2 regions of the Micromonospora sp. NPDC005220 genome follow, and region 1 is predicted to be linked to the other one. Evidence: riboswitches for the same ligand, from Rfam matches in the RefSeq annotation. Region 1 holds a riboswitch; the other holds the start of a gene.
The links. Region 1 has a riboswitch for cobalamin ahead of ABZU52_RS15810 (ribonucleoside-diphosphate reductase subunit alpha). Riboswitches for the same ligand answer to the same signal wherever they lie in the genome.

Region 1 (15,913 bases):
ATCGCGATGCTGTCCGGCGGGCAGCGGCAGTGCGTGGCGGTGGCCCGCGCCATCATCTGGGCGACCAACGTGGTCATCCTCGACGAGCCCACCGCAGCGCTGGGCGTGGTCCAGACCGGGCGGGTGCTCGACGTCGTCCGGCGGGCCCGCGACGCGGGCATGTCGGTGGTGCTGGTGAGCCACAACATGCCGCAGGTGCTCGAGATCGCCGACCGGGTCGAGGTGCTGCGCCTCGGCCGACGGGCGGCCCAACTTCGCGCCGACGAGGTCAGCACCGACGACCTGGTCGCGGCGATGACCGGCAGCACCAGCGTGGAACGGGACGAGCGGTGACGGCGGTGCCGGTGACCCTGAACGCCGCCCAGCCGCGGCTGCGGCTGGGCCCACTGGGCTTCGGCGCCTCGCAGGGCGGCAATCTCTACCGGGCGACGTCGGATGAGCAGTTCGCCGCCGCGGTGGACACCGCGTGGGCAGGCGGCATCCGATACTTCGACACGGCACCGCATTACGGGCTGGGCCTGTCCGAACGGCGGCTGGGCGCGGCCCTGCGCTCCCGCCCGCGCGGCGAGTACGTGGTGTCGTCGAAAGTCGGCCGGCTGCTGGTGCCGTCGCCGGAGACGGCACACCGGCGGGATCCGGAGGGGTTCGACGTGCCCGCCGATCATCGCCGGGTCTGGGACTTCAGCCGCGACGGCGTACGCCGTTCGTTGGAGGCCAGCCTTCGGCGCACCGGCCTGGACCGGATCGACGTGGTGTATCTGCATGACCCGGACGAGCATTGGGAGCAGGCCGCCCGCGAGGCGGTCCCGGCGTTGGTGCAGCTGCGGGAGCAGGGTGTGATCGGTGCCGTCGGGGCCGGGATGAACCAGTCCGCGATGCTGGCCCGCTTCGTGGCGGAGACCGACGTGGACGTGGTGATGTGCGCCGGCCGGTACACCCTGCTGGAGCAGGGCGCGTTGACCGACCTGCTGCCCGTCGCGCAGGCCCGCCACGTCGGTGTGGTGGTCGCCGGGGTCTACAACTCCGGGCTGCTGGCCCGGGACGTGCCGCCGACCGACGCCGTCTACGACTACCGGCAGGCGCCGGCCGAGGTGATCGACCAGGCCCGCCGGATAGCGTGGGTGTGTCAGACGTACGGCGTCACGCTGCCGCAGGCGGCGTTGGCGTTCGTCCGTCGTCACCCGGCCGTGGTCTCGACGGTGGTCGGCATGCGCGACGAGGCCCAGGTCACCGAGACCCTGAGCCGAGCTGACGTCGACGTCCCGGATCAGCTCTGGACGGCGTTGTACGACGAGGGGCTGCTCGACGTGCAGTCGTAGGGGCCGACGGTCACGACCCGGCCGCCTCGGTGCTGGTGTCACCGTCGTCGGGCAACCCCTGCAACGACTCCTCCACGCCGATCAGGTGGTTGGCCATCCGGGTGCGGGCCCGCTCCGGGTCGCGCGCCACGAGGGCCTTCAGGATCGCCACGTGTTCGTCATGGGTACGCAGGTCCGCGCCCTCCTCGTGCAGACTCCGCCAGAGCCGGCCCCGGATGGTGCGCCCGGCGAAGGCTTCGATCAGACCGACCAGCACCGGATTCTCGGCGTGCACCGCGATGATCCGGTGAAAGGCGATGTCGATCTCCATGATCCGCTCGTGGTCCTGCGGTGACTGGCCGACCATCCGGGCCGCCTCGTCGAGCAGGTCACCCGCCTGGGCCAGGGCCTCGTCGGTGATCCTGGTCGCCGCCAGCCGGGCCGCCTCGCACTCCAGCAGCCGCCGGACGGTGTGGATGTGCCGTGGGTCGCCCTGACCCTGGAAGTCCACCACGAAACCCATCGGGGCCAGCAGCTGTGGCGCGTCGAGGTTGGTGACGTAGGTGCCGTCGCCCTGGCGGATGTTGACGATGCCGAGGATCGACAGGGCCGACATGCCCTCGCGCAGCGAGCCCCGCGAGACGCCGAGCGACTCGGCGAGGTCCTTCTCGATGGGCAGCCGGTCTCCCGGCCTGAACTGCCCTTCGAGGATCATCCGCTTGATGCCGTTGACCACTTCGTCAGTGCGAGACATGACTCCCCTAGCGGCCGGCGGGGGTGGCCTTCCCACCCGCGATCACGTACGCCTCCGGAGATGCCACCGTAGTCGGGTCTGCCGCCGCCCAGTAGTGGCCGTCGGGAAACCGGTAGAGCGCGACCGACTCCTGACGCATCCGGGTGGAGTAGCCGGGCTGGCTGGGCAGGACGTAACCGCTGCCCGAGCCGGTGTCCCGGATGATGCACGGATCGGTGAAGTGCTCGTGCAGGTGGTCGACGAACTCGGTGACCCGGTTGGTGAGATCCCCCGAGATCGCGACGTAGTCGAGCACCGACACGTGTTGGACCATCTCGCACAGCCCGACGCCGCCGGCGTGTGGGCACACCGGGACGTCGAACTTCGCGGCGAGCAGCAGCACCGCGACGATCTCGTTGATGCTGGCCAACCTGCCGGTGTCCAGCTGGCAGAAGTCGATGGCCTGGGCTTGGAACAGCTGCTTGAACATCACCCGGTTGTGGCAGTGCTCGCCGGTGGCGACGCCGATCGGAGCGACGGCACGGCGCACGGCCGCGTGGCCCAGGATGTCGTCGGGGCTGGTCGGCTCCTCGATCCACAGTGGTGTGAACCGGGCGAGGGCGGTGACCCACTCGATGGCCTGACCGACGTCCCACACCTGGTTGGCGTCGATCATGAGGTTGCGATCCGGCCCGAGGATCTCCCGCGCGATCGCGCAGCGGCGGATGTCGTCCTCAAGGTTGGCGCCCACCTTGAGCTTGACGTAGCCGTAGCCGGTGTCGACCGCCTCCTGGCACAGTCGGCGCAGCTTGTCGTCGCCGTAGCCGAGCCAACCCGCCGAGGTGGTGTAGGCGGGGTAGCCGGTGCGGTCGAGCTCGGCGAGGCGGGCCGCCTTCGTGCCTTCCTTGGCCCGCAGGATGGCCAGTGCCTCGTCCCGGGTCAGCGCGTCGGACAGGTAGCGCAGGTCCGCGATGTCGACGAGTTGCTCGGGGGTCATCTCGACGAGCAGCCGCCACAGCGGCTTGTCGGCGAGCCGGGCGACCAGGTCCCACGACGCGTTCAACACGGCGGCGAGGGACAGGTGGACGACACCCTTCTCCGGGCCGAGCCAGCGCAGCTGCGAGTCGGAGGTGAGGAGGCGGTAGACCGCGCCCATGTCCGCTGCCATCGTGGCCACGTCCAGGCCGACGAGGAGCTGTGCCTGGTGGACCGCCGCCGCCGCGACGATGTCGTTGCCGCGACCGATGGTGAAGGTCAGGCCGTGCCCCGCTAGCGGCGCACCGGTGCCGTCGACGCCGTCGGTGTGCAGGACGACGTAGGCCGCCGAATAGTCGCCGTCCTTGTTCATGGCGTCTGATCCGTCAGCGGTCAGGGAGGTGGGGAAGCGGACGTCTTCGACGGTGACGGCAGTGATCTGCGGCATGCGCTCCTCGCCCGACTCGACCAAAGATCAGATGATCAAAGGGAGTATACGGACGGCTGCTTCGGACAGTCAACGTTGTCGATCACCACCAAGCCGCAGACATATGATGTTTGCGGCACTGCCGAGATCCACCTCACCGGCCGTGCACGCCCGCGCGAGAGCCCGCCCCGGTTGTCTCGCGGCGATCGGGTCGAGCGTAGTCGGTGGGGTTGGTGATCGTGATCACCGAGCCGCCCGCCGACACGCCCGAGACCGACATGTGGGGTGTGACAACGACTGTGTCCCTATATATGGTGTCGAGCGCAGCTGGTTCGGCCGCTCATCCGGCGCGGTCGAGGCAACAGGGAACCCGGTGGAAATCCGGGACTGTCCCGCAGCGGTGAGTGGGAACGACAGCCGTCATCAGCACTGGGCCACCGATCGGCCTGGGAAGCGACGGCCAGTAGGAGACCGGCCAACCCGGTCGTGCCCACGAGTCCGAAGACCTGCCAGCGCGCCGCGTACCCGCACCCGGGTGGGCGGCGGTCCGAGGCCGCGTGGGACGGCTGACGCCCCCTGACCCACGCCGGGCTGGCGTGGCGTCCGTCGGTGTCTGTCTCCTCGCGTCCGGACCACCAGGTCTCGAACTCCGAGGAGCGAGTGGTGACAGTCACCGAGGTAGTCCCGGCCAGCGGCGACGCGACAGTGCGGCGCACGCCGATGCAGGTCCGCAAGCGCGACGGCGGTACCGAACCCGTGGACGTGAACAAGATCGTCCGGGCGGTCGAGCGGTGGGCCGACGACCTGACCGACGTCGACCCGATGCGGGTGGCCACCCGCACCATCAGCGGCCTCTACGACGGCGCGACGACGGCCGAACTGGACCGGCTCTCCATCCAGACCTCGGCCGAGATGATCGGCGAGGAGCCGCAGTACTCGCGCCTCGCCGCGCGGCTGCTGGCCGGCTACGTCGACAAGGAGGTGCGTCGACAGGGCATCACCTCGTTCAGCGCGGCGATCCGGGTCGGCCACGCCGAGGGCCTGATCGGCGACGACACCGCCGCGTTCGTCGCCGCACACGCCACCACCCTCGACGCCGCCGTCGACCCGGACGGCGACCGTCGGTTCGAGTACTTCGGCCTGCGCACGGTGTACGACCGCTACCTGCTGCGCCACCCCACCAGCCGACTGGTGCTGGAGACACCGCAGTACTGGCTGCTGCGGGTGGCCTGTGGACTGTCCCGGACGGCGGACGAGGCGGCCGACTTCTACCGGCTGATGTCCAGCCTGGCCTACCTGCCCAGCTCACCGACCTTGTTCAACTCCGGAACCCGGCACACCCAGATGTCGTCCTGCTACCTGGTCGACTCCCCGCGCGACGAGCTGGACTCGATCTACCAGCGCTACGCCCAAGTCGCCAACCTGTCCAAGTTCGCCGGCGGCATCGGCATCGCGTACTCCCGGGTCCGCTCCCGGGGCGCGCTGATCCGGGGCACCAACGGGCAGTCCAACGGGATCGTGCCGTGGCTGCGCACCCTGGACGCGAGCGTCGCCGCGGTCAACCAGGGCGGCCGGCGCAAGGGCGCGGCCTGCGTCTACCTGGAGCCGTGGCACCCGGACATCGAGGAGTTCCTGCAACTGCGGGACAACACCGGTGAGGACGCCCGGCGCACCCACAACCTCAACCTGGCCAACTGGATCCCGGACGAGTTCATGCGCCGGGTCGAGGCCGACGAGATGTGGTCGCTGTTCGACCCGCACGAGGTGCCCGAGCTGCCCGACCTGTGGGGGGAGCGGTTCGACGCCGCGTACCGGGAGGCCGAGGCGCAGGGTCGCCACGTGCGGCAGGTCCCGGCGCGGGAGCTGTACGGGAAGATGATGCGGACCCTCGCCCAGACCGGCAACGGGTGGATGACCTTCAAGGACGCCGCCAACCGACTCTGCAACCAGACCGCCGAGCCGGGCAACGTGGTGCACCTGTCCAACCTCTGCACCGAGATCGTCGAGGTGTCCAGCGACACCGAGACCGCCGTGTGCAACCTCGGCTCGGTGAACCTCGCGGCCCACCTCGGCGACGGCGGCATCGACTGGGAGCGGCTGCGCGTCACGGTGCGGACCGCGGTGACCTTCCTCGACCGGGTGATCGGCATCAACTACTACCCGACCGCGCAGGCGGCGGCGAGCAACCCCCGCTGGCGGCCGGTCGGGCTCGGACTGATGGGGCTCCAGGACGTCTTCTTCGCGCTGCGGCTGCCGTTCGACTCGCCGGCCGCGCGGGAGCTGTCCACCCGGATCAGCGAGGAGCTGTACCTGACCGCGCTGGAGACCTCCGCCGACCTGGCGCGCGACTTCGGCGCGCACCCGGCGTACCCGCAGACCCGGGCCGCGCGGGGCCAGCTCCAGCCCGACCTGTGGGGTGTCGAGGGTACGCAGACCGCACGCTGGGCCGCCCTGCGGGAGCGGGTCGAGGCGTACGGGCTGCGCAACTCGCTGCTGGTGGCGGTCGCGCCGACAGCGACCATCGCCTCGATCGCCGGGTGCTACGAGTGCATCGAGCCGCAGGTGTCCAACCTGTTCAAGCGCGAAACCCTGTCGGGGGAGTTTCTCCAAGTCAACACCGCTCTGGTACGCGAGTTGAAGGCCCGCGGGCTGTGGACCGAGCGGATCCGTTCGGCGATCAAGCGGGCCGAGGGGTCGGTGCAGGACATCGCGGAGTTGCCGGCCGGCGTGCGGGAGTTGTTCCGCACCGCGTGGGAGCTGCCCCAGCGGGCGCTGATCGACCTGGCTGCCGCCCGCGCACCGTTCATCGACCAGTCGCAGTCGCTGAACCTGTTCCTGGCCGCGCCCACCATCGGCAAGCTCTCCTCGATGTACCTGTACGCCTGGAAGGCCGGGCTGAAGACCACCTACTACCTGCGCTCGCGCCCCGCGACGCGGATCCAGCAGGCCACCGTCAGCGCTGTCGCACCCGTCGCCGTCGACGCGGAGGCGCTGGCCTGCTCGCTGGAGAACCCCGAGTCGTGCGAGGCCTGCCAGTGACCCCCGCCGCCACCCCCGCCGCCGACACCAGCACCACCGACACGAGGACCACGCACATGCTGCTCGATCCCGGGATGGACCTCACCCTCCGCCCGATGCGCTACCCGCACTTCTTCGACCGGTTCCGCGACGCGATCCGCAACACCTGGACGGTCGAGGAGGTCGACCTGCACGCCGACCTCGCCGACCTGGACAAGCTGTCGCCGGCCGAACGGCATCTGGTCAGCCGGCTGGTGGCGTTCTTCGCCACCGGTGACACGATCGTCGCCAACAACCTGGTGCTGAACCTCTACCAGCACGTCAACAGCCCCGAGGGTCGCCTCTACCTGTCCCGGCAGCTGTTCGAGGAAGCCGTGCACGTCCAGTTCTACCTCAACCTGCTCGACACGTACGTGCCCGACGAGACCGAGCGTTTCGAAGCCTTCGCGGCCATCGAGAACATTGCCTCGATCCGCGGTAAGGCCGAGTTCTGCTTCCGCTGGATCGACTCCCTCAACGACCTCCGGGAACTGCGGTCCCGGGAGGACCGGCGGACGTTCCTGCTGAACCTGATCTGCTTCGCCGCCTGCATCGAGGGGTTGTTCTTCTACGGCGCGTTCGCGTACGTCTACTTCCTGCGCTCCCGCGGCCTGCTGCACGGCCTGGCCTCCGGCACCAACTGGGTGTTCCGCGACGAGTCGATGCACATGGCGTTCGCGTTCGACGTCGTCGACACCGTTCGCGCCGAGGAGCCGGACCTGTTCGACGACGATCTCGCCGACCAGGTCCGTCGGATGCTCATCGAGGCGGTCGAGTGTGAGGTGCAGTTCGCCGAGGACCTGTTGGGCCACGGCGTGCCCGGCCTGACGTTGGCCGACATGCGGGAGTACCTCCAGCACGTCGCCGACCGTCGGCTCGCCCAGCTCGGCATCGCGCCGCACTACGGGTCGAGCAACCCGTTCGGCTTCATGGAGTTGCAGGACGTGCAGGAGCTGTCCAACTTCTTCGAGCGGCGGGTGTCGGCGTACCAGGTCGGGGTGACCGGCACCGTCGCCTTCGACGACGACTTCTAACGACCGCGCCCCACGCGCTTCCCATGATCAGGTGATGAGAAGTAGCCCGGAGACGACCCCGACAGCTACTTTTCATCACCTGATCGAGGAAGTGGCGCGTTCAGCTCTGGACTTCTGCGACGTAGACACCTTTGCCTGGATGGCCCTCGACCAACTCGCGATCCTTCAGGATCGTCATGACCCGGTTGATGGTGGAGATGTGTACGCCATACTGCTCGGCCAGCTCACGGGTGGACGGCAGCTTCTCGCCCGGAGCAAGCTCACCCGACTTGATTTTCCCCGCGATCTCGTTGGCGATCCGCCGGTAGTCCACTCGCTCGGTCGGCATGGGTCGATCTCCGTAGGGTTCCCTGGTCTCGGCAGCCCAATCTGATCACGAGCAGACCTGTTCCAACAAGTTCCAGGAGGCACCTTGACCTACTCCTACAAGTTGGAATAAGTTGCAGCTTGGCCGGTTTCCCTGGTTTCGGCAAACTCCTGGGTCCTCGGCCGCATACCCACCTGGGGAGCACGACTAATGGTCTCTGCCCCCAGGTGGGGCCAACAGTCGTGATCGCGGGAGGTGCCGCCGTGCCGATCGATGAACCGGTGAGCCGGGCAGGCGAGCTGTTCGCCGCGATGAGGACCCTTGATGCGCACTGGACTCGGGCACTGGACCGGCCGTGGCGTTCAGGCGGCTGCCTTGAGTGCACGAATCAGGGCACATGCCGTCAACTCGATTGGTCGTTGGGAGTCGTGGCGGAGGCCGCATCGATCATGTTGCAGAAGTGAAGACGTTGGCTCCCCGAGAAAGGGCTGCCTGGCGACGACTTCTGGGCCCCGCCGCCGCCGATAGCCCAGGGCATCGGGGATCCCCAGTAGCGCCCTTAGGCGAGGTTCAGCTCGGTGAGGAGCTTCTCCACCCGGCCCCGGATCTCGTCACGGATCGGGCGGACGGCGTCGACGCCCTTGCCGGCCGGGTCGTCGAGCTGCCAGTCCTCGTAGCGCTTGCCGGGGAAGACCGGGCAGGTGTCGCCGCAGCCCATCGTCACGATGACGTCGGAGGACTGCGCGGTCGCGTACTCCAGGAGGGTGGGGGTCTGGTCGGTGATGTCGATGCCGACCTCCCGCATGGCCTGCACGGCGGCGGGGTTGATCGTCTCGGCCGGGGCGGAGCCGGCTGAGCGCACCTCGACGGTGTCCCCGGCGAGGTGGCGCAGCCAACCGGCGGCCATCTGGGAACGGCCGGCGTTGTGCACGCAGACGAACAGGACGCTGGGTGTGTCGCTCATGACGGGGTGCCTTTCGGTTACGTGGTTGCGGAGTGCGTGGGGGTGAAGAAGCGGCGGCGCGCCCACAGGGAGACGTAGACCAGCCCGACCAGGACGGGCACCTCGATCAACGGGCCGACGACCCCGGCGAGGGCCTGACCGGAAGTGACGCCGAAGGTGCCGATCGCAACGGCGATGGCGAGCTCGAAGTTGTTGCCGGCGGCGGTGAACGCCAGGGTGGTGGTGCGTTCGTAGCCGAGCCCGATAGCCCGGCCGAGGGCGTAGGAGCCGGCCCACATGAGCGCGAAGTACACCAGCAGGGGCAGAGCGATGCGCACGACGTCCAGGGGGCGGCTGGTGATCGCGTCTCCCTGTAGGGCGAACAGGATCACGATCGTGAACAGCAGTCCGTAGAGGGCAACCGGGCCGATCCTGGGCAGGAAGCGCGCCTCGTACCAGGCGCGGCCGTTGGCACGCTCGCCGAGACGGCGGGTGAGGTAACCGGCGAGCAGCGGGATGCCGAGGAAGATGAGCACGTTACCGGCGATGTCCCACGCCGAGATGTTCAACTCGGCGCCGGACAGCCCCAGCCACTGGGGGAGCACGGAGAGGTAGAACCAGCCGAGCAGGCCGAAGGCGACGACCTGGAAGACCGAGTTGAGCGCGACCAGGACGGCGGCGGCCTCCCGGTCGCCGCGGGCGAGGTCGTTCCAGATGATGACCATGGCGATGCAACGGGCCAGGCCGACGATGATCAGACCGGTGCGGTACGCGGGCTGGTCGGCGAGGCAGAGCCAGGCCAGGGCGAACATCACGGCGGGGCCGACGAGCCAGTTGAGGACCAGCGAGGAGATCAGCAGCCGGCGGTCGCCGGTGACGGTGTCGAGCCGGTCGTAGCGGACCTTCGCCAACACCGGATACATCATGATCAGCAGGCCGACCGCGATCGGGAGCGAGATCCCGCCGACCTGCACCGCCTCCAAGACGCTGTTCAGGCCGGGGATCAGCCGACCGAGGAGCAGGCCGGCGACCATCGCCAGCCCGATCCAGACGGGTAGGAACTGGTCGAGTCGGGAGAGGCGGCCGACGACGGCGCTCTCGGCCGGGTCGTTCCGGATCGTGGTGCTCATGTCGCCGGTGCCACGGTGAGCAGTGTGGCGAGTTGGCGCAGGATGGCCGGTCGTGCGCGATAGTAGACCCAGGTGCCCCGGCGTTCGGCGTCGACCAGCCCCGCCCCGCGCAGCGTCCTGAGGTGGTGCGAGATGGTCGGTCCGGTCAGGTCGAACGCGGGGGTCAGGTCGCAGACGCAGATCTCTCCGCTCTCAGCGGAGGCGATCATCGACATCAGTTGCAGCCGCACCGGGTCGCCGAGGGCCTTGAACGCGGGCGCGAGCACCGCGGCTGCCTCGGCCGGCACGCGCCGTTCGGCGAGTGGGGGGCAGCAGACCTCGTCCTGTGCTGCTTGATTCGACATTCCTCTAGGTTGACATCTATCTAAACAGTGTGCAAGTGTCTGATTCGACGGACGTCGAGACAGTCGCCTGATCTCTTCCGGGAGGAACCCGCTGATGGCCGACATCACCGTGCGCCCCATGGCCGCCGCAGACGCCGAGCGGGTTTTGGCGATCTACCAGGCCGGGTTGGACGACGGCAACGCCAGCTTCGAGATCACCGCGCCGACCTGGGCGGCGTTCGACACCACCCGCCTGAGCGCGCACCGCTTCGTGGCCGTCGGCCACGACGGGGAGGTCCTGGGCTGGATCGCCGTCTCGCCGACCTCGACCCGCGCGGTCTACGCCGGTGTGGTCGAACACTCCGTCTACGTCGACCCGGCCGTCCAGGGCCGTGGCGTCGCCCGACTGCTGCTGGATGCGCTCATCGCCTCCACCGAAGCCGCCGGCATCTGGACCATCCAGTCCGGAGTCTTCCCGGAGAACACGGCCAGCCTCACCCTCCACCAGCGGGCCGGCTTCCGGGTGATCGGCGTCCGCGAGCGGGTCGGTCGCCACCACGACCGTTGGCGCGACGTCGTCCTGCTGGAACGTCGCAGCCCCACCGTCAGTTGACCAGCCGTGGCCCGGCAGACCGGCCACCACACCAAGGGAGTCACGGATGAACGCTCTGGACGACCTGCCCACCGTCGTCATCGGCGCCGGCCCGACCGGTCTCGCCGCCGCCGCGCACCTGCACGAACGCGGGCTGCCCTTCACCGTCCTCGAAGCCGGCGACACCCCGGGTGCCGCCGTCCGGCAGTGGGGGCACGTACGCGTCTTCTCGCCGTGGCGGTACAACATCGACCCGGCCGCCCGCCGGCTCCTCGACGAGGCCGGCTGGGTCGCCCCCGACCCGGAAGCGCTGCCCACCGGCGCGGAGCTGGTCGACGACTACCTCCGCCCCCTCGCCCAGTTGCCGCAGCTCAAGCCGCACCTGCGGTACGGGGCACGCGTCAAGGCGATCAGCCGGCTCGGCCTGGACCGGCTGCGTACCGCCGGGCGCGACACGGCGCCGTTCCTGGTCCGCCTCGCCGACGGCGACGAGGTGTACGCCCGCGCCGTCATCGACGCCTCCGGCACCTGGCGTACGCCGAACGTCCTCGGCGCGTCCGGCCTGCCCGCGCGAGGAGAGGCCGACGCGGCGGCGTACCTGGAGCACGCGTTGCCGGACGTGCTCGGTGCCGACCGGGGTCGGTTCGTCGGCCGGCACACCCTCGTGGTCGGCGCCGGCCATTCGGCCGCGAACACCCTGCTGTCCCTGGCGGAGCTGGCCGCCGTCGAGCCCGGCACCGAGGTGACCTGGGCGATCCGGACCGCCTCGCCGACGCGTACCTACGGCGGCGGGGACGCCGACGCCCTGCCGGCGCGGGGCGCGCTCGGCGCACGACTGCGCGCGCACGTCGACGCGGGACGGGTCAGGCTGCTCACCGGCTTCTCCGTGCACGCGCTCACCCCGGCCGGCGGTCGGGTGGGCGTGGTCGTGCGGCACGCCGACGGCAACGCCGAGTCGATCACCGTCGACCGGGTGGTCGCCGCCACCGGCTTCCGCCCGGACCACACCATCGCCGCCGAGCTGCGGCTGGATCTCGACCCGGTGCTGGGCGCCACCCGCGCCCTGGCCCCACTGATCGACCCCAACGAGCACTCCTGCGGCACCGTGCCCCCGCACGGCGTGGACGAACTCGCCCACCCGGAGAAGGGCTACTACGCCGTCGGCGCGAAGTCCTACGGCCGGGCGCCGACGTTCCTCATGGCCACCGGCTACGAGCAGGTCCGCTCGGTGGTCGCCGCCCTGGCCGGCGACTGGACCGCCGCCCGTGCCGTCCAGCTCGACCTGCCCGAAACCGGCGTGTGCAGCAGCAACCCCGCCGACTCGGCCGGCGGCGACACCTGTTGCGGGCCGGCACCGGCCCTGCGGCTGCTGCCTCTACCGCCGGCTGGCGCAGGCCACGCACGTACGTGCTGACGGGCGGGCGGCGAGCCGCTCGGCGGGGATTGGGCGGCCACAGCGTTCGCACACGCCGTAGCTGCCGTCGTCCACCCGTTGCAGCGCCACGTCCAGCTCGGCGAGGCGGCGGCGGGTGGCGTCGAGGACGGCGGTGAGCTGCGCGCGTTCGAACGCGATCGTGCTGCCCTCGGGGTCGTGCTCGTCGTCGGCGTTGGACGACCGGGACGCCTCGAAGAGGCTCCGGAGGTCAGCGTCCAGGGCGCTGGCCTGAGCCTCGGTCTGGTCGCGCAGCCGCAGCAACTCCTCGCGGACCGCGCTGGAATCCCTGTTCATGACCGCTCCACCGTACTGCGGAATCCCCGCGCACACCGTGCCGTGCGCGGGGGTCACCTACATGAAGTTGCGGGTGTGCAGGGCGGAGAGCGCCGCCGCCTCGTCCGGCCGGAAACCCAGCCGGACGAGTCGGCGCTGACGGCCCTGATCCATCGCGCGTTGCAGAGCCTGCACCCGGTCGAAGCCGGCGGACACCTCGTCCGGATGCCAACCACCCGCCGCGAGCACCACCAGCGCGTCGAAGACGTCCGCGTTGAGCCCGGCGGTGTCGACCAGCAGGTCATGGCGGCGGTGGATGGCCGCCCGCAGCCGGTCCCGCAGCAGCGGATCCAGCTGCGCCTGATGCTCCAGGTGTGCCATCCCGAACACCACGTGCCGGCGCTCGTCCTGCATCGCGAGCCAACAGATCCGGCGAGTCACCGGGTCCGGGGCGAACTCGTGCAGGAACGAGAGCAGGTCGACGAAGCTGCCCTCGCCGAGCACGGAGAGCAGGAATGACGCCAACGCGAAGTCGGACTCCGCGACGAGCGTGAACAGCGATTGCCGACCGCCGGCGGATGAGGTGCCCAACTCGGCGCCGCGCAGCAGTGCCCGCCGGCTGAAGACCTCCATGTGCCGGGCCTCGTCGGCCATCTGCACGGCGAGAAGCTGCACCACCTCCCGAAAGTGCGGGTGGATGCGCCCGACGAACCGGGCCGGCACGACGAGGGCTGCCTGCTCGTTCTCGACCAGGTAGGTCATCACCTGAACCACCGCGGCCTCAACGTCGGCCGGCAGCGCGAACGGGTCGTCCCAGGGCACCGCGGTCTGCGGGTCCCACTGTCGTGCGGCGGCCTGCGCGTACAGGTGCGGAGCGATGTCGGCCCACACCAGGTCGCGGTCGTCCAGGTCGAACCGGGCCTCGGGACCACCGGCTTCGAGGAGCGCGCCCCGGGCGCCGAGCCCCCACCGCGCCGGCGGACGGCTGCTGAGCGCCGACGGGAGAGCTGGCCCGGCCCGCTCCGCGCCGTACCAGCGGTCGTCGTCCGCCGACCCCCGGACCACCACCGCCACCAGGTCGCTCCGGTCACCCCGATCCGGCCATTCGACCCGGTGACCCCGGCCCCGACACCAGGCGGGCAGGTGTACGCGCAGCGCCGGGTCGCGGCCGGAGACCGCCAACCGGCCGCCGGGCGGCAGCCCGGCCAGCGCGCGTTGCACGAGCAGGTGCGCGCCCCGGCCGAAACCCAGGTCACCGAGGTCGACCTCGGCGACAGGCGCCGCGCTCACGGCCGGTAGTCCGTGGCCGTCACCCGCCCGTCGGGGGAGTAGAAGCCGCTGGCCTCTACCGTGGCGGCGAGGGCGGCGTACCCCGTGGTGCGGCCCTCCCGCCAGGCCGTCAGCCCCTCCAGGTCGAGCAGCGGACGCACCTGCGCATCGGCGTAAGACATGCCGAGCAGCAGCGTGCCGAATAGCCGGACCCCGTCCGACTCCGGCGCGCGGACCGTCATGTTGCAGTGGTCGTAGCGGGCGGTCTGCGCCACGATGCGGGTGCCCTCGGGCGGTAACGTGCCCTCCTGGCTGAACGCCAGATGGTTCGCGTCGATCATGCAGGCCGCGTCGACCTCCCCGGCCACCAGCGCGCGGGCCGCGTCACGTTCGCCGCCGATGTGGTCGCCGTGCAGGCCGACACCCACGTCGAAGCGGCGTACGTCGACGGTGACCCCGGCCGCCGCGAGGTGGCCCAGCGGAATCAGCGTCGCCTGTGGACTGTCGACCGCCCCGACGGCAACCACCCGTCCGGTCAGGTCCGCGATCTGGCGCACCGGTGAGTCGGCGCGAACCACCACGATCGAGGTGAGGTCCTGGTCGGTGTCGCGCATGGTGAGCGCGCGTACGGCGGTGCCGTTGGCGGCCGCCAGTCGCTCGGCCCGCAGCCAGGCCAGGGGAGAGTTCCAGGCCGCGTCGATCCGCCCGGCGATCAGATCCTCGACCTGTCGCTCGTAGTGCGAGTAGAGGACGAAGTCGAAATCCAGGCCCCGCCCGCGCAGCCAGCCACGGAAGCCCTCCCAGATGGTCACTACCTTGGGGTCGTACGCGACCGCGCCCATCAGGACGGTTGGCGCGGGCATCAGCGGTTGGCCTCGTCGAGCAGCGGCAGCCCGGTGGCGAGCCGACCGACGAAATCGTGCAGCGCGTCGGTGGTGGGTGCCATCACGCGGGCCGCGCGGGCGTCCCGGAAACGGCGCTCGAGGCCCAGTTCCCTGCGGAAGGCGCTGCCGCCGCAGAGCTGCATCGCGCCGTCGGTCACGTCCGCGACGGTCTCGCCAGCGAGCGCCTTGACCTGGAGCACCCGCAGCATCGCGTCGTCGCGGCCGGTCTCCAGCGCGGTGAGCGTGTCGCCCAGGAAGGCGCGCAGCGCGTCGGTGCGGATCATCAGTCGGGCCAGGTCGCGTCGGGTGACGGGCGCGTCGCGCAGGGCGGCGCCGGTGTGCGTGAGCGTGGTCCTGGTGAGGTGTCGGCCGGCCTCGGCCACCGCGCTGTCGGCGAGGCCGAGGCAGAAGGCTGCGTTGAGCACCAGGAACCAGGGCAGCACCGCGCCGAGCGCGGTGTCGAGCCCGGCGCCGTCGGCCGCCATTCTCGCCGCCGACGGAACCCGGAGCCCGTCGGCGGTCATCGGGCGAGAGCCGTTGCCGCGCAGGCCCAGGCCGTCGAAGTCGCCGGTCACGCGCAGGCCGGCGCTGTCCGCCGGCACCAGCCACAGTGTCATCGGGCCGGCATCGCGGTGCAGCGGGAGGCTCGACCAGACGTAGCTGTTCGCCTCGCCGGCCGAGGTGACCCAGCTCTTGCGGGCGTCGAGGCGGACCGTGTCGTCGTCGGCGGGTGTCGCGCTGCCGGTCGGTGACCAGAAGTGGCTGCGCGAGCCGTACTCGGAAAATGCCAACGTGGTGAGGTGATCGCCGGTGGCGATGGCCGCGCGGACGTCGCGCGGGCCGTGCGCCTCGATGACGGCGGTCGCCGCGTAGTGCATGAGCACCACCATCGCGGTGGACCCGCACTCGGCGGCCAGCCGCTCGATGACAGTGGCGACCGCCCGCATGCCGTGGCCGCCGCCACCGACCTCGGTCGAGGAGGCCAGGCCGAGCAGGCCGGCCGCGGCGAGAGCGTCGACCCCCGGCCGGGGGAAGGTCCCATCCCGGTCGACGATCGGTGCCTGCGGGCGGATCACGTCGTCGATCACCGGGCCGAGCGTTTCGATGGGATCGGTGGCGGTCTGAGCATTGTCGACACTGGTCGTCATGCCGGTGCCCCTTCCGGAGGGCCGATGGGACCGCCGTCGACACTATCGAGCCTGAAGACGCAGCGCGAGCGTCGGATTACCGTCT
Region 2 (15,913 bases), on a different contig from region 1:
CGGCGGTCGACTTCGCGGTCCCCTTCTCGCCCCGGACGAGGACCCCGCCGATCGCCGGGGAGACCGCGTTGAGCAGCAGCGCGAGCCGCATGTCGGCCATGCCGAGCACGGCGCTGAACGGGTAGGTCGCGGTCATGCTGGGCCTTCTTTCGTTCGCGACTGCGGGGCTCGCAAAACCGGCTCACTCCTCGCGCTCACGCCCGGTCCTCCAGGTCACCCTCGCTGGCCAGGTACGTGTCGCGGAGGCGGTCGAGGGTGGCCGGCTCCGGCTTGGCCCACAGCCCCCGGTCGGCGGCCTCCAACAGCCGCTCGGTGATGCCGCGCAACGCCCACGGGTTGGACTGCTCCAGGAACTCCCGGGTGGTGTCGTCGAAGAGGTACCCGGCGGCCAGGTGCTCGTACATCCAGTCGTCGACCACGCCGGCGGTGGCGTCGTAGCCGAACAGGTAGTCCACGGTGGCCGCCAGCTCGAACGCGCCCTTGTAGCCGTGCCGGCGCATCGCAGCGATCCACTTCGGGTTGACCACCCGGGCGCGGAACACCCGCCGGGTCTCCTCGCCCAGCGTGCGGGTGCGTACGTCGTGCGGCATCGCCGAGTCACCCACGTACGCCTGCGGGGACGTGCCGGTGAGGTGGCGGACCATCGCCACCATCCCGCCGTGGTACTGGAAGTAGTCGTCGGAGTCGACGATGTCGTGCTCGCGGGTGTCCTGGTTCTTCACCGCCACCGCGATCCGGGCGAACGAGCGTTCCATGTCCTTGCGCGCCTCCCGACCGTCCAGGCCCCGGCCGTACGCGTAGCCGCCCCACACCGCGTACACCTCGGCCAGGTCGGCGTCGCTGCGCCAGGTCCGGGCGTCGATCAGCGGCAGCAGACCGGCGCCGTACGCCCCGGGCTTCGAGCCGAAGATCCGGGCGGTGGCCCGCCGCTCGTCACCGTGCTCGGCGAGGTCGGCGGCGACGTGCGCCCGCAGGTAGTTCTCCTCGTCCGGCTCGTCCAGGGCGGCGATCCGCCGGACGGCGTCGTCGAGCAGCGCCACCACGTGCGGGAACGCGTCCCGGAAGAAGCCGGAGATGCGCACCGTGACGTCGACGCGGGGCCGGCCCAGCTCGGCGGTCGATACCACCTCGACGCCGGTGACGCGCCGGGACCGCTCGTCCCACACCGGCCGGCAACCGAGCAGCGCGAGCACCTCGGCGATGTCGTCGCCCTGGGTTCGCATGGCGCTGGTGCCCCAGACGGTCAGCCCGACCGAGCGGGGGTACCCGCCGGTGTCGGCGAGGTGCCGGGCCAGCAGCGAGTCGGCGAGGGCCACCCCGACGTCCCAGGCGTTGCGGCTGGGGATGGCCTTCGGGTCGACGGAGTAGAAGTTGCGGCCGGTGGGCAGCACGTTGACCAGGCCCCGGGTGGGTGAGCCGGACGGGCCGGGCGGCACGAACCTTCCGTCCAACGCGCCGAGGGTGTGGGACAGCTCGTCGGTGGTCCGGTCCAGGCGGGGTACCAGCTCGGTGGCGGCGAAGTGCAGCACCGCGGCGACGTCCGGGAGCGGCTGGCCGGTCACCTCGGTCACCACGGCGTCGATCGCGTGCACGGCCCAGTCCAGGGTCTCCATGCCGACGACCAGCCGCCGCGCGAGGGCCTCGATGAGGTCGATCGCGTCGGCGGCGGTGCCGGCCGGCCCGTCCACCACGTCGGTCAACGCCGGCGGCAGCGCCAGTCGCTGTCCCGGCGCCGCGAGCAACTCCTGCTCGTCGAGCCCGTAGGTGACGGCGAGGGCCTGCCGCAGGCCGGGCAGGGCGCGGGCGCCGCCCCAGATCTGCGGGGCGCGCAGCACCGCGAGGACCAGGTTGACCCGCGCCTCGCCGGTGGGAGCGTCGGCGAGGATGTGCAGCCCGTCGCGGATCTGCACGTCCTTGACCTCGCACAGGTACCCGTCGAGGTGCAGCACGAAGTCGTCGAAGTCGTCCGGGTCGGGCATCGCCTCGGCGTGCAGGTCGTGGTGCAGCTCGGCGGCGCGCACCAGGTCCCAGATCTGGGCTCGCACGGTGGGCACCTTGGCCGGGTCGAGTGCCTGCACTGTCGCGTACTCGTCCAGCAGCTGCTCCAGTTTGGCCAGGTCGCCGTAGGTTTCGGCGCGGGCCATCGGCGGCACCAGGTGGTCGACGACCACGGCGTGCGCCCGCCGCTTGGCCTGGGTGCCCTCGCCGGGGTCGTTGACGATGAACGGGTACACCAGCGGCAGGTCGCCGAGGACCGCGTCGGGCGCGCAGCCGGCGGCCAGACCGAGGCCCTTGCCGGGCAGCCACTCCAGGGTGCCGTGTTTGCCCAGGTGCACCACGGCGTCCGCGCCGAAGCCGCCGTCCGTCACCGGCGCGGTCAACCAGCGGTACGCGGCCAGGTAGTGGTGACTCGGCGGCAGGTCCGGGTCGTGGTAGATGGCGATCGGGTTTTCCCCGAAGCCGCGGGGCGGCTGGATCAGCAGCACCACGTTGCCGAAGCGCAGCCCGGCGAGCACGATGTCGCCGCCCTCGGTGTACAGCTCGCCGGGCGGCTCACCCCAGTGCTCCCGCATCCGCTCGCGCAGCTCGACCGGGACCTGGTCGAACCAGCGCCGGTACGTCTGCCCCGGTATCCGGGCCTCGGCGGCGGCCAACTGCTCCGGGGTGAGCCACTCCACGTCGTGACCACCGGCGGCGATCAGCGCGTGGATCAGCGCGTCGCCGTCCTGGGGCGGTGGCGCGTTCCCCAGGTCGTAGCCGGCCTCGGCCAGCGCGGCGAAGAGCCGGACCGCCGAGGCCGGGGTGTCCAACCCGACGGCGTTACCGACCCGGGAGTGCTTGGTGGGGTACGAGCTGAGCACCACGGCGATCCGCTTGTCGGCGGGTGGCACGTACCGCAGCCGGGCGTGGCGCACCGCGATCCCGGCGACCCGGGCGGCTCGCTCGGGGTCGGCGGCGTAGACCGAGAGCCCGTCGGCGTCGATCTGCTTGAACGAGAACGGCACAGTGACGATCCGGCCGTCGAACTCGGGGATGGCCACCTGCATCGCCGCGTCCAACGGGGACAGCCCGGCGTCGCTGTCGGCCCACTGCGCCCGGGTGCTGGTGAGGCAGAGCGCCTGGATGACCGGCACGTCCAGGGCGGCCAGGGCGCCGACGTCCCAGGCGTCCTCGTCACCGCCACCGGAGGCGTCCGCGGCCACCGCGCCGCCGGCGGCGAGCACCGTGACCAGCAGCGCGTCACAGCGGGCGAAGAGCCCGAGCGGGCCGGTGTTCGCGGTCAGCCCGCGCAGCGAGCCGCAGAAGATCGGCAACGGGTTGCCGCCGGCCCGGTGGACCGCGTCCGCGAGCACGTCGACGAAACCGGTGTTGCCGGCGAGAGCGTGCGCCCGGTAGAAGACGATCCCCACGGTGGGCCGGCCCGGGTCGACGGGGTGTTCGCCGTGCACGCCGTACGCCGGGGTGGGCGCGGGCGGGGTGAACCCCTCGCCGGTGAGCAGCACCGTGTCGGAGAGGAACCGGGCCAACTGCCCCAGGTTGTCCGGACCGCCCTCGACCAGGTACGCCAGCGCCTGGGTGACGACCCCGGACGGCACTGTGGAGATGGCCATCAGCTCCGCGTCGGGTAGTGCCTCACCGCCGAGCACGACCGTCGGCACGCCGGTGGCGAGCACCGCGGCGAGGCCGTCCGGCCACGCCTGCCGACCGCCGAGCAGGCGTACGACGACGAGGGCGACCCCGTCGAGCAGGGCGGGCACCTCCTCGACGGTGACTCGCGCGGGGTTGGCCAACCGGTAGTCGGCGTCGCTGGCGCGGGCGGCCAGCAGGTCGGTGTCGGCGGTGGACAGCAGCAGAATGCGCACGGCAGGCTCCGGACGGTAACGTCAGCGCGCTCGCGGAAGCGATTCGGCGACGACGTGGGGGTGGGCGCGGGGTTCAGCGGACGCCGCGACCCGGACGGCTCACCGGCGCGAGACCGGCGGCGACGGGTAGCGAAGTGCGAACCTCAGCGGTGAACGGGGCCCCAGAGCCCGGATGCCGGCGCGATCGTGCGGCCGGATCGGTGCGCGGCGGCGGGACCGCCGCTCGGGGTACGACGGTGCTCGTCGGTGCGCGAGACGCCATGCGTCATCGGGTCCTCCTCGGGTGTCCACGCCCTGGGGTACGTCCCGACGGCCGAAGTATCCTGGCTTCCGGATCGACGCTCTCCCCCGGCCTTCCAACCGCAGACACACGGCCGTGGCGCACGAGGGGGGATCACTCCCCGGTGACAGTGGCGGGACCGCGTCGGATTCGCACCGACTTCCTTCACTGCCGTCAGGCCGCGAATGCTGCCACACCCCTCCGCCGCCGGTCAACGCCAGCCCGGCCCCGCCAGACGGACGCCACTAATCGAGATTCGGCGATCGGTGCCCGCGCTGCTGCGCGCGACGCAATGCCCACATCAATGTCTGCGGCCCTTTGCTCTGCTTATCTATATGCACCAGGCACGCAGCGTCACCGGTGCACATGGGTAAGCAGAGCAAAGGGCGGCTGGAGGCAATCTGGCCTGCGCCGATGGTCCGGGGGAGTGTGATGATCGACGCCGGCCAGGGCCCCGCGCACACCCACTACTGGGACCATGTGCCCCGTCAGAACGATGAGGCTCCGGCCACGAGCGCCCGCGCCGCATCCGTCCACCAGTAGAGGACTTCCCGACCCGACCGGCGCTTCTGAAGCAGACCGGCCTCGGTCAGCACGCGCAGGTGACCACCGACCGTGCCGAGCGGCAGTCCGGTCGCGGCGACCACGGCCGTGGTGCTGACCGGCTCGGCCGCCTGCACCAGAACCCTGCTCCGTGCGGTCCCGAGCAGGCGGCGCAGAGGATCCGGTGTGGTGAGAGACGCCTCGGCGAAGATCCCCGTCACCGGATAGACGATCCCGAAGCGGTCGGGCAACCTCCAGGAGATCCAGCCTCCCCGGCAGTGGGCCGCGAAGAACGTCAACGTCCCGCCCCGCACGTCGGACGGTGGGTAGGGCCGCTCCTCGACCTGCAGCCGGCCGTTGCCCAGCCAGCGCATGCCCGGCCGCATGTCGTTGATGACCCCCGACCATCCGTCCCTGCCGAGGCGGGAGATCCGGGACACCACATCGGCACGTAGCACCGACTGCCGGCGCGGCCAGTCCGCTTCGATCGTGTGACACCAGACCCACCGCACCAGGGCGGCCGTCCGGCTCGCCAACCCCGAACAGCGCAACTCCGGGGCCAGCGGCGAACGTACGTGGGCCAGATCCGCACGAATTCGGTCGTCCGGCAGCGACTCCAGCTCCACGAGCTCGTCGTCCAACGTCAGGTCCGGACGGGCGGGCGGCACCGTCAGAAAGTCAGCCATCCAGGAGGACGATATGGCGTGCGCCAGGATGGCCCGGGTCACCGGGTCACCGTCGAGATAGCCCTGGAAGGCGTCGACATGCTGGTCGCGCCAGGCCCGATGCCACGGAAGCGGCTGACCCCGGCGCAGGATATTCAGTGCCGCCAACGTCTCGGTGAGCTGCGAAGTGCCGAAACGGGCCTGCGCCATCACTTCGGCGTCGACCAGGAACACCGCCATGTTTCGCCTCCAGTCGAAACTCTAGGGAGGCGCTGCGGGATGTCGCAAGCTCCGGGACATGCACAGCGACACCCAGCCAGGCACCCCGACGACCGTGCGCGCGCGGAACTTCACGGCGCTGTGGGCCGGTGCCGCGGTCACCAACCTGGCAGACGGCGTCGTCAAGTTGACCTTGCCGCTGGCGGCCGTCTCGATGACGGACTCCCCCGCTCTGGTTGCCGCCGCCACCCTGGCCAACACCCTGCCCTGGTTGCTGTTCTCACTGCCCGCCGGTGCCCTCGCCGACCGGGCGGATCGCCGGCACCTGATCATGACGATGGCCGCCGCGCGCACCCTGGTTCTCGCCGTACTCGTGGGTGCCCTCGTCCTGGACGTCCTTCCGCTGGCCGGCCTGTACGCGGTGGCGCTGCTCCTCGGCACCGCCGAGGTCTTCGCCGACACCACCCGGATGTCGGTTGTGCCGATGGTCGTGCCCCGCAACCGCATGGAGGCCGCGTTCGCGAGGTTGACCGCGACCGAGACCGCGGCCAACGAGTTCATCGGGCCCCCGCTGGGTGGCCTGCTAGCCGCCACTGGATTGGCTGTCGCGCTCGGCGCCGGCGGCGTCGGCTACGCGGGCGCGCTACTCGCCCTGGCCGTCATGACCGGTCACTACCGCAGCAGCGGTCGCCCCGGACCGGCGACGAACGCTCCGGGCCTCCGCACCGACATTCGGGAGGGCATCCAATACGTGTGGCAGGCAAAAATTCTGCGGACCCTGCTGCTGGTGGCCGGCGCAGCGAGTGGGTGCTGGGCCGCCTGGATGGCGGTCCTCGTCGTCTACGCGATCGCACCCGGACCGATGAACCTGAGCCGCGCGGAGTACGGCCTGCTGATCGGAGCCCTGGGAGTGGGTGGCGTCGTGGGAGCTTCCGCCGCGCCCGCGCTCACCCGCCGGCTGGGACGGCGGGTCGTCCTCGCCGCGTCAATGGCCAGCTTCGCCGTGCTGCTGGCAGCACCAGCGGTCACCTCGTCCCCCCGGCTGATCGCCGTGACGACCGTCCTGGGCGGCGCCGGCTCCGGCGCGTGGAACGTCACCTACAGTTCGTTGCGCGCGCTCGTCGTGCCCGATGAGATGATGGGGCGCTACAGCGGGGTCAGCCGCCTGACCAGCTGGGGATCGATGCCGCTCGGGGCTCTGGTCGCCGGCCTGACCGCGGAACTGGTCAGCGTACGAGCGGTCTTCTGGGGCGGGGCGGGTCTCTGCGCCCTCGTGCTCGCCGCGACGATACGAACTGTGGCATCGCCCGAATTCCGGCGGATGGAGGCCCGCGCGACCGCCTTCCACGAACCTGCGCCGGCCCACCCGCACCGATCCTGACGGCCGGAAACTCGGCGGAGCGGGCGTTCAGCGGGCGTGGCGTTCCGGGTGGGCCCGGCTCCAGGTCCGCATCCGCTCCGGGTAGCCGGTGCGCGCCGCCTCGTACAACGGCACCGCGTGCTTGCGGGCGATGGCCCCGGCCGCGCGGGGCGTTCCGGTACGGCGGCGGATCCACTCACCGTCGTGGGCGATCGCCACCACTGTGGTGTCCGTCGCGGTCGTCTCCGGCTCCAGGTAGAACTCCACCCCCTGCCGGCTGGCGACGAACTCCTCCAGCGCCGCGAGATCGTCGCGGGTCGCCTCCCGGTCCAGTTTCGTCGGGGTCGCCTCGGCACCCCGTGACCGGCGATTGAACCAGCTCATGCCCGCCCCTCTCCTCGACGCCCCTCCAGTGCAGCACCGATTCCTGGCAATACCCTGCACGCCGGATGGGAGAAAGCTGACCTGCCTCGGGAGATCCGGGTGGAACCGGCGGCGGGTGGGCGGTGTCATGTGGGTGATGCGAACGGAGGCTCCCCTGGACGACGAGGCGCTCGTCACCCGCGCTCGGGCAGGTGACCTGGAGGCGTACAACCTCCTGGTCGCCCGGCACACCGCGTCCGCGTACCGGACGGCGGTGCTGCTCGGCGCCGGCTCCGACTCCGAGGACGTCATCCAGGAGGCGTTTGTGAAGGCGTACCGGAAGCTGTCCCGTTACCGGGGCGACGCGTCCTTCCGGTCGTGGCTGCTGGCGATCGTCGCCAACGAGACCCGCAACCTGCACCGCTCCCGCGGACGGCGCGACGGGCTCGTGCTGCGGGCGGCGGCAGCGGACCCGACGTCCGAGGTCGCCGAGGACGACGCGGTCGGCGCGGTCCTCGCCGGGGAGCGCCGGGCGTCGCTGGTGCAGGCCCTGCGGCAACTGCCGGTACGCGACCGCGAGGTGATCGTCTGCCGGTTCTTCCTCGATCTCACCGAGGAGGAGACGGTGGCGGCGCTGGGCTGGCCCCGGGGCACGGTGAAGTCGCGCACCTCCCGGGCCCTGGCGAAGCTTCGCAGCCTGCTCGACCGGGAGGAGGTCCGGCATGGGTGACCTCGAACGGGAACTGCGTGACCTCTCCGCCTGGCTGGACATCCCCGATCCGCCCGACGTGACCGCCCGCGTCCGGGTACGCCTCAGCAGGCCCGCGCGCCGGTGGCGCTCGATCGTCGCCGCGGCGCTGGTCGCCCTGATCGTGGTGGCGGTGGTGCCGCCGACGCGGGCCGCCATCGCCGACGTCGTCACCGGGCTGCTGCGCTTCGCCGGCGTCAGCATCGCCACCGCGCCCGCCCCGACGCCGGCCGGCGGCACCGCGTCGCCGTTGCCCGGACAGCGGGCCGTCGCGCTGGACGAGGCGCAGCGGGCGGTGCGGTTCCCGATCCGCCTGCCGGCGAAGCTGGGCCCACCCGAACGGGTGCTGGTCGCCGACCCGGACGCCACCGGCAGGTACCGGGTGGCGACGCTGCTCTACGACGGGGGCGCGCTGCGCGTCGACGCGTTCGACGGTCACCTCGACCTGGCCTTCCACAAGGAGGTCAGCCCGCCGGGAGCGAACTGGGTCCAGGTCAACGGCGACTTCGCCGTCTGGGTCGACGGCCCACACGTGCTGTCCTACGTGGACCGGGCGGGCGGGATCCGCCGGGAGACCGCCCGCCTGGCCGCCTCCACGCTGATCTGGCAGGACAACGAGGTGAGCTACCGGCTGGAGGGCGACCTCACCAAGGCCGAGGCGATCGAGATCGCCCGCTCGCTGCGTTAGGGAACCGCGCGGGGTCGGCCGGTGTCCTGAAGACACGACGATTCGCCGCCGCTCGGTCTGTTCCAGCCCGAGGTGGCGGCCGGTGTACCGGAGGAGTGCGGATGGGTTCACGGGGCAGGTTGATGCTGGTGTCATCGGTGGTCCTGTTGGCGGGGTGCACGACCACGGCCAGCGGCGGGGCGGCCGCACCGGCTGCTACCACAGCCGCGACGACCACCACCGCTGCCGCCACCACGGCGAACGCGGCGAGCACCGCGACGGGCTGCGGTTCGCGGGTGGAGACGGGGTCCCTGCCCGACTGGGCGGACGCCGGTTTCAGCGGGGACGCGCGGGTGCCGCACGTCTTCGGCGCCAAGGGTGACATCGTGGCGGTGCTGTTCGCCCACCCGCTGCGGCAGGTCCGGACGGACGGATCGAACAACAAGATCCTCTGGGTGGCCCGCGCCGCCACGACCTCGCCCGACCCGTCCGCACCGGCAACCCTGGTGATCACCGCAAGGCTGGATGGCACCGACACCCGGGTGATCCGGGAGGTAGCCGGCGGCCCCGGTCCGTCGATCATCGACCTGCCGCAGGCCGGTTGCTGGCGCCTCGACCTGAGCTGGTCCGGGCACACCGACACAATGGACCTGGTCTACGCCCGGTGAGCCGGCGCCCAGGGCCGCCTAGGCTGCCGGACGTGCTGGAGGACGAGCGGGTGGCGGCGGCCCGCAACAACGCCGAATGGTGCGACATCGTCTGCGGCAGCCACGGGCTGCCCGGCCGTACCGACGCCGACGCCTGGTCGGTCCCCCACCGGTCGCCACAGTGGTACCCGGACGCGGTCACAGTGCGACCGGGCGTCGACGCCGAGGCCCTGCTGGCCCGGTTCGACGCGGGGCCCGGCGCGTCGGTGAAGGACAGCTTCGCCGACCTCGACCTGTCCGGGTACGGGTTCCGGGTGCTCTTTGACGCCCAGTGGATCCACCGGCCGCCGTTGGCACCGCCTGTCGAGACACCGCTGGTCCCGGTCAGCACCCCCGACGACCTGGCGGCCTGGGCGGCGGCACACGGCGGTGGGGAGGTGTTCCGCCCCGCGCTCCTGGCCGACCCACGGGTACGGGTGCTCGCCCGCCACGACGATCGGGGTGTGCTCACCGGCGGTGCGGTGCTCAGCGGCGACGGCCCGTACGGCGTCTCCAACCTGTTCACCCGCGGCGGCGACGCCCGCGACATCTGGCGCGCGGTGTGCGCCACAGTGCCCCACGCGCCGCTGGTCGGCTACGAAACCATCCCGGACCTGGCCCCCGCGCTCTCCGCCGGCTTCACCACCACCGGTCCGCTGCGCATCTGGTTGCACGCCTAGCACTCCGGCCACTGGCGCCGCGCCCGGACAGCTATGCTGGACGGCATCGGCACCGATCCGGCCATCACCGGGGAGCCTCCGGAAGAACGGGCAGCTTGACAGCCCCGGTAGAACCGGACGTAGCGGCACGTCACGTCGCAGAATTGAGCGGCGCCCGCACCATCGAGGCGCAAGCGGGGTGGTACCGCGGAGTCCTGGCCATACGCCTGGCGCTTCGTCCCCGGGTGGGCAGTGAGCTGATGCCCGCGCGAGCGGATGCGGAGTGTAGGGAGAACGTCGGTGCCGGACGGTCCATCGAAGTCGCCATTCATGCCACTGCCCACCAAACTCGATTTTGCGGGGCTGGACCGTGCGGTCATCGAGTGGTGGCAGGCCAACAACGTGTTCCGCCGGAGTCTGGAGCAGACGGCCGACGGCACGCCGTGGGTGTTCTACGAGGGACCGCCGACCGCCAACGGCACGCCGGGCACCCACCACATCGAGGCGAGGGTCTTCAAGGACCTCTTTCCCCGGTACCGGACGATGCGGGGCTTCTCGGTGCCGCGCCGCGCCGGCTGGGACTGTCACGGTCTGCCGGTCGAGCTGGCGGTCGAGAAGGAGCTGGGGCTCGGCGGGAAGCCCGACATCGAGAAGATGGGCATCGCGGAGTTCAACGCCCGCTGCCGCACCTCGGTGCTTCGGCACGTCGACGAGTTCGTCCAGCTCAGTGAGCGGATGGGTTACTGGATCGACCTGGAGCACCCGTACGAGACGATGTCCCCGGAGTACGTGGACAGCGTCTGGTGGTCGCTGAAGCAGATCCACGACGGCGGGCGCCTGGTGGAGGATTTCCGGGTCGCGCCGTACTGCACCCGCGACGGCACGACGCTGTCCGACCACGAGGTGGCGCAGGGGTACGAGACAGTCACCGACCCCTCCGTGTACGTGCGGTTCCCGTTGCGCGGGGAGGTAGCCGGGCACAGCGGTGTCGACCTGCTGATCTGGACCACCACCCCGTGGACCCTGGTGTCCAACACCGCCGTGGCCGTCCATCCCGACGTGACGTACACGGTCGCCCGCACCGAGCGGGGCACGTTCGTCGTCGCCGAACCGCTGACCCAGCGGGTCCTCGGCGAGGAGGCGGAGATCCTGGCGACCGTACCGGGGTCCGACCTGGAGGGTTTGCGGTACGAGCGGCCGTTCGACCTGGTGGACATCCCGGACGCGCACCGGGTGGTCCTCGCGGAATACGTCACGACCGAGGACGGCACCGGCCTGGTGCACCAGGCGCCGGCGTTCGGCGCGGACGACCTCGCCGTCTGCCGCGCGTACGGGTTGCCGTTGGTCAACCCGGTCGCCCCGAACGGACGGTTCAACGACGGCATCGACCTGGTCGGTGGGGTGTTCTTCAAGGACGCCGACGCGTTGCTCATCGACCGTCTGCGGGCGTCCGGTCGGCTGTTCCGGCATGAGCCGTTCGAGCACCCGTACCCGCACTGCTGGCGGTGCCACACCCCGCTGATGTACTACGCGCAGCCGTCCTGGTACATCCGGACCACCGAGGTACGCGACGAGCTGACCCGGGAGAACGAGAACACCAACTGGTTCCCGGAGCACATCAAACACGGCCGGTACGGCGACTGGCTGAAGAACAACATCGACTGGGCGGTGTCCCGCTCCCGGTACTGGGGTACCCCGCTGCCGCTGTGGCGGTGCCCGGACAACCACGTGACCGCTGTCGGTTCCCGTACCGAGCTCGGGAAGCTGGCCGGTGCTGATCTGTCCGAATTGGATCCGCACCGCCCGTACGTCGACGAGATCACCTTTGCCTGCCCGGACTGCGGCCGCACCGCCACCCGGGTCCCCGAGGTGATCGACGCCTGGTACGACTCCGGGGCGATGCCGTTCGCGTCGTTGGGCTACCCGCACGTGCCGGGTAGCAAGGAGATCTTCGAGCGCAGCTACCCGGCCCAGTACATCTGCGAGGCGATCGACCAGACGCGAGGGTGGTTCTACACGCTGATGGCGGTGGGCAAGCTGGTCTTCGACCGGTCCCCGTACGAGAACGTCGTCTGCCTCGGGCACATCCTGGCCGAAGACGGCCGCAAGATGAGCAAGCACCTGGGCAACATCCTGCTGCCGATCCCGCTGATGGACACGCACGGCGCGGACGCGGTGCGCTGGTTCATGGCCTGTTCCGGCTCACCGTGGTCGCCGCGCCGGGTCGGGCCCGGCCCACTCGACGAGATCGTCCGCAAGGTGTTGATGACCTACTGGAACACCGCGGCGTTCTTCTCCCTCTACGCGGCGAACTCGACGTGGGCGCCGCAGCTGGCGCAACCTGTCGCCCAGCGACCGGTGTTGGACCGGTGGATCGTCGGCGAGGTGCACGCCCTCGCGGCCGCCGTGGACGAACGAATGCAGAACTACGACACGGCGCGCGCCGGCCGACTGCTCGCCGACTTCATCGACGATCTGTCGAACTGGTACGTGCGACGGTCGCGGCAGCGTTTCTGGGAGGGCGACCCCGACGCGCTCACCACCCTGTACGAGTGCCTCGACATCCTCACCCGACTCCTCGCGCCGTTCATTCCGTTCGTCACGGAGGAGGTGTGGCAGCAGGTCGTCCGGCGGGGGGCCGCGTCGGCCCCGGAGTCGGTGCACCTGGCGACCTGGCCCATCCCCGACACCACTCTGATCAGTGCGGAGTTGTCGGCCCAGGTGGCCGCGGCGCGGGCGTTGGCGGAGGCGGGCCGGTCCGCGCGTAAGGCGAGCAGTCTGCGGATCCGTCAGCCGTTGAGCCGGGCGCTCGTGGGGCTGCCGGCCGGCACCGTGCTCCCGCAGGCGTTGCTGGACGACATCGGCGACGAGTTGAACGTGAAGGCCCTCCAGCCGCTCGATCCCCAGAGCGGGGTCATCGACGTGCGGGTCAAGGCGAACTTCCGGACCCTGGGCCGCCGGTTCGGCAACCGCACCCAGCACGTCGCGAAGGCCATCGCCGCCGTGGCCCCCCGGGACTTGGTCGACGGCGTCCGGGCGAACGGGACGTACCCGCTGTCGGTCGACGGTGCGCAGGTCGAGGTGGGCCTGGACGACATCCTGATCACGGAGGTGCCGCGCACCGGCTGGGTGGTGGAGTCCCAGCGCGGCGCGACGATCGCGTTGGACACCGAGATCACCCCCGAACTGGCGGCCGAGGGCGTCGCCCGCGACGTGGTCCGCATCGTTCAGCAGGCTCGCCGCGACGCTGACTTCGAGGTGTCCGACCGGATCACGGTGTCGATCGCCGCGCCCGCCGAGGTGGCGGCAGCGATCACCACGCATCAGAAGCTCATCGCGCACGAGACCCTCGCGCTCAAGCTGACCGTGGTGGACGCGTTGTCGGAGGGTTTCGCCGGCACCGTGGGCGACGGCCAGGAGATCGTCGTACACGTGGTGCGGGCCTGAGCGGTGCCCGGGTGGGCGGTCAACCGAGCTGGGTCAGATCCTCAGGGGTCAGCCGCAGCGCACCGGCCGCCACGTTCTGCGCCAGGTGGTCCGGGTCCGCGGTGCCGGGGATGGCGAGCACGTGCGGGCCCTGGTGCAGGGTCCAGGCGAGGCGTACCTGCTGCGGGGTGACGCCGTGCGCGCGGGCGACCGCCTCGACGGCCTCGCCCTGCGCGGCGTTCGCGCCCGCCTCCCGCCCTCTGCCGGCCAGCGCGAAGAACGGCACGTAGGCGATGCCCCGCTCGCCGCAGAGCCGGACGAGGTCGTCCTGCTCCCGGTAGGCGTCAACCCCGTAGTTGTTCTGCACGCAGACCACCGGTGCGATGCCGGCCACCTCGTCCAACTGCTCGGGCCGGACGTTGGAGAGCCCGAGGTGCCGGATCAGCCCGGCGGCCCGCAACTCGGCGAGCGCGCCGAACCGATCGGTCAGCGGCACCGGGCCCGGCCCCCGGCCGAGGCGCAGGTTCACCACGTCGAGCTGGTCGCGGCCGAGCCGGCGAAGGTTCTCCTCCACCTGGGCCCGCAACTGCGCCGGGGTGTACGCCTCGGTGAAGCCGGTCTCCGGGTCGTACCCGAAACCGACCTTGGTGGCGATCACCAGGTCCTCCGGGTACGGGGCGAGCGCCGCGCGGATCAGCTCGGTGGCGTAGCGGGCCGGGCCGGTGCCGACGCGCAGCGTGCCGCCGGGCGACACGTAGAACGCGGCCGTGTCGATGTGGTTGACGCCCAGCTCCACGGCGCGGCGCAGCAGGGCGACGGCCCGGCCCCGATCGGGGTTCGCGGTGATCCGCATCGAGCCGAAGCCCATCCGGTGCACGATGCGATCGCCCAGGGTCCAGCTGCCCGCCGCTGCGGCGGTGATCTCGTCGGTTGGCATCGGGAGACCGTAACCAGCACGGGTGCGCGACGCAGTCGGCCACGCACCCGATACCGCTCGGCGATGATGTGGGTTAGTTTTTGATGGCGGGTGAGGCGGCGTGCGGCGGACGCAGCACCGGCACCAGCAGCAGTGTCGGCAGCAGCAGCAGCGGCACCGCCAGCAACGCGCGCAGGGTGCCGACCTGATCGCCGATCAGCCCCAGCAACGGCGGGCCACCGAGGAACGCGGTGTAGCCGATCACCGCGACCACGCTCACCCGCACCGCCGCGTGCGCCTCGTCGTCGGCCGCCGCGCTCATCCCGACCGGGAAGCCCAGCGACGCACCGAGGCCCCACAGCGCGACGCCGATGACGGCCACCGGCCCGGAGCCCGCCAGCACGGCCAGGCCGGCGCCGACCACGGCGAGCCCGATGGTGCCGCTGAGCACCGGCACCCGACCCCACCGGTCAAGCGCGATGGTGCCGGCGGTACGCCCGACGGTCATGCCCACCACGAAGACGCCGAAGACCGCCGCGCCGGCGGCCTCGCTCAGGTCCCGCCCGTCGATGAACGCAACGGCCAGCCAGTCGTTGGCGGCGCCCTCGGTGAACGCCGCCACCAGCACGAACAACCCGATCAGCAGGGTGCGCGGCTCCCGCCAGGCGGCGAGTTGCGCCCGGCGGCGGGCGGCCGGGGTGGTGTCCGCCGGGTCGCCGGTGTGATCGCTGCCCACCGGCAGGAACGTCCGGGCGGCGAGCGCGGTGCCGGTCAGCACGATCACCGCCACCGCGACGAGATGCGCGCCGACCGACACGTCGAACCGGGCCGCCCCGGCGCCGAGCGCCGCTCCGGCCACCGAACCGAGGCTCCACCCCGCGTGGAAACGCGGCATGATCGTCCGGCCCAGCCGCCGTTCCACCGCCGCGCCCTCGACGTTCATCGCCACGTCACAGGCGCCGGAGCCGTAGCCGAGGGCGACCAACCCCAGCGCGACGATGGCGAACGACCCGGTCATCGTGGCACCCAACCCCGCCACGGTCAGGCCGACCGCGACCAGCACGGTGGCCATGGTGACGGTGCGGGCCGCGCCGAAGCGCTGAGCGAGCAGGCCGGAGGTGGGCATGGCGAGCAGCGCGCCGACGCTCATCGCCAGCAGCAGCAGCCCGAGTCGGCCGGCGGAGAGGTCCAACGCCTCCCGGACCGCCGGGACGCGGGAGAACCAGCTACCGACGGCCAGCCCGTTGAGGGTGAAGGTGACAGCGACGCCGTTGCGGGCGAGCCGCACCGTCCGCAGGGTCGGCGATGCGATGTCCGGGGCTACCGGTCGACTGGTGGGGGCGCTCACGAGGGCTGTTCCTCTTTCTCGGGGTGATCTGCTGGCACGATCGCACACCTGAGAGCGCTACCACCACAACCGGCAACCGCCCCTTACCGCTGCTGGTTCGGCCGGGGCATGATGTGAGCAGGCGTTGGCCCGACCGGACGGGCCGCCGCGGGAGGCGACGATGACGACAG

Region 2: linked by a shared signal. The riboswitch ahead of cobN (cobaltochelatase subunit CobN) and the one ahead of ABZU52_RS15810 (ribonucleoside-diphosphate reductase subunit alpha) in region 1 are both predicted to bind cobalamin.

The regions. Positions count from the first base shown of each region.
Region 1 covers NZ_JBEXHP010000035.1:19,771-35,683, forward strand. Annotated here, with positions in the region: gene ABZU52_RS15790 (ATP-binding cassette domain-containing protein) at 1-333, shown strand, start outside; gene ABZU52_RS15795 (aldo/keto reductase) at 339-1,319, shown strand; gene ABZU52_RS15800 (FadR/GntR family transcriptional regulator) at 1,330-2,052, opposite strand; gene ABZU52_RS15805 (enolase C-terminal domain-like protein) at 2,060-3,454, opposite strand; cobalamin riboswitch at 3,745-3,962, shown strand; gene ABZU52_RS15810 (ribonucleoside-diphosphate reductase subunit alpha) at 4,154-6,472, shown strand; gene ABZU52_RS15815 (ribonucleotide-diphosphate reductase subunit beta) at 6,529-7,524, shown strand; gene ABZU52_RS15820 (winged helix-turn-helix domain-containing protein) at 7,625-7,852, opposite strand; gene ABZU52_RS15825 (hypothetical protein) at 8,095-8,295, shown strand; gene ABZU52_RS15830 (arsenate reductase ArsC) at 8,391-8,795, opposite strand; gene arsB (ACR3 family arsenite efflux transporter) at 8,813-9,904, opposite strand; gene ABZU52_RS15840 (metalloregulator ArsR/SmtB family transcription factor) at 9,901-10,248, opposite strand; gene ABZU52_RS15845 (N-acetyltransferase family protein) at 10,343-10,840, shown strand; gene ABZU52_RS15850 (FAD-dependent oxidoreductase) at 10,887-12,233, shown strand; gene ABZU52_RS15855 (TraR/DksA C4-type zinc finger protein) at 12,195-12,548, opposite strand; gene ABZU52_RS15860 (ferritin-like domain-containing protein) at 12,606-13,817, opposite strand; gene ABZU52_RS15865 (PhnD/SsuA/transferrin family substrate-binding protein) at 13,814-14,659, opposite strand; gene ABZU52_RS15870 (acyl-CoA dehydrogenase family protein) at 14,659-15,828, opposite strand; gene ABZU52_RS15875 (ion transporter) at 15,905-15,913, opposite strand, start outside.
Region 2 covers NZ_JBEXHP010000091.1:6,323-22,235, reverse strand. Annotated here, with positions in the region: partial or broken gene ABZU52_RS25270 (ATP-binding protein) at 1-136, opposite strand, end outside; gene cobN (cobaltochelatase subunit CobN) at 195-3,863, opposite strand; cobalamin riboswitch at 4,180-4,309, opposite strand; gene ABZU52_RS25260 (helix-turn-helix domain-containing protein) at 4,632-5,591, opposite strand; gene ABZU52_RS25255 (MFS transporter) at 5,650-6,951, shown strand; gene ABZU52_RS25250 (hypothetical protein) at 6,979-7,314, opposite strand; gene ABZU52_RS25245 (RNA polymerase sigma factor) at 7,451-8,023, shown strand; gene ABZU52_RS25240 (hypothetical protein) at 8,016-8,729, shown strand; gene ABZU52_RS25235 (hypothetical protein) at 8,831-9,376, shown strand; gene ABZU52_RS25230 (hypothetical protein) at 9,409-10,074, shown strand; gene ileS (isoleucine--tRNA ligase) at 10,384-13,500, shown strand; gene ABZU52_RS25220 (aldo/keto reductase) at 13,520-14,416, opposite strand; gene ABZU52_RS25215 (MFS transporter) at 14,490-15,743, opposite strand; gene ABZU52_RS25210 (LacI family DNA-binding transcriptional regulator) at 15,904-15,913, shown strand, end outside.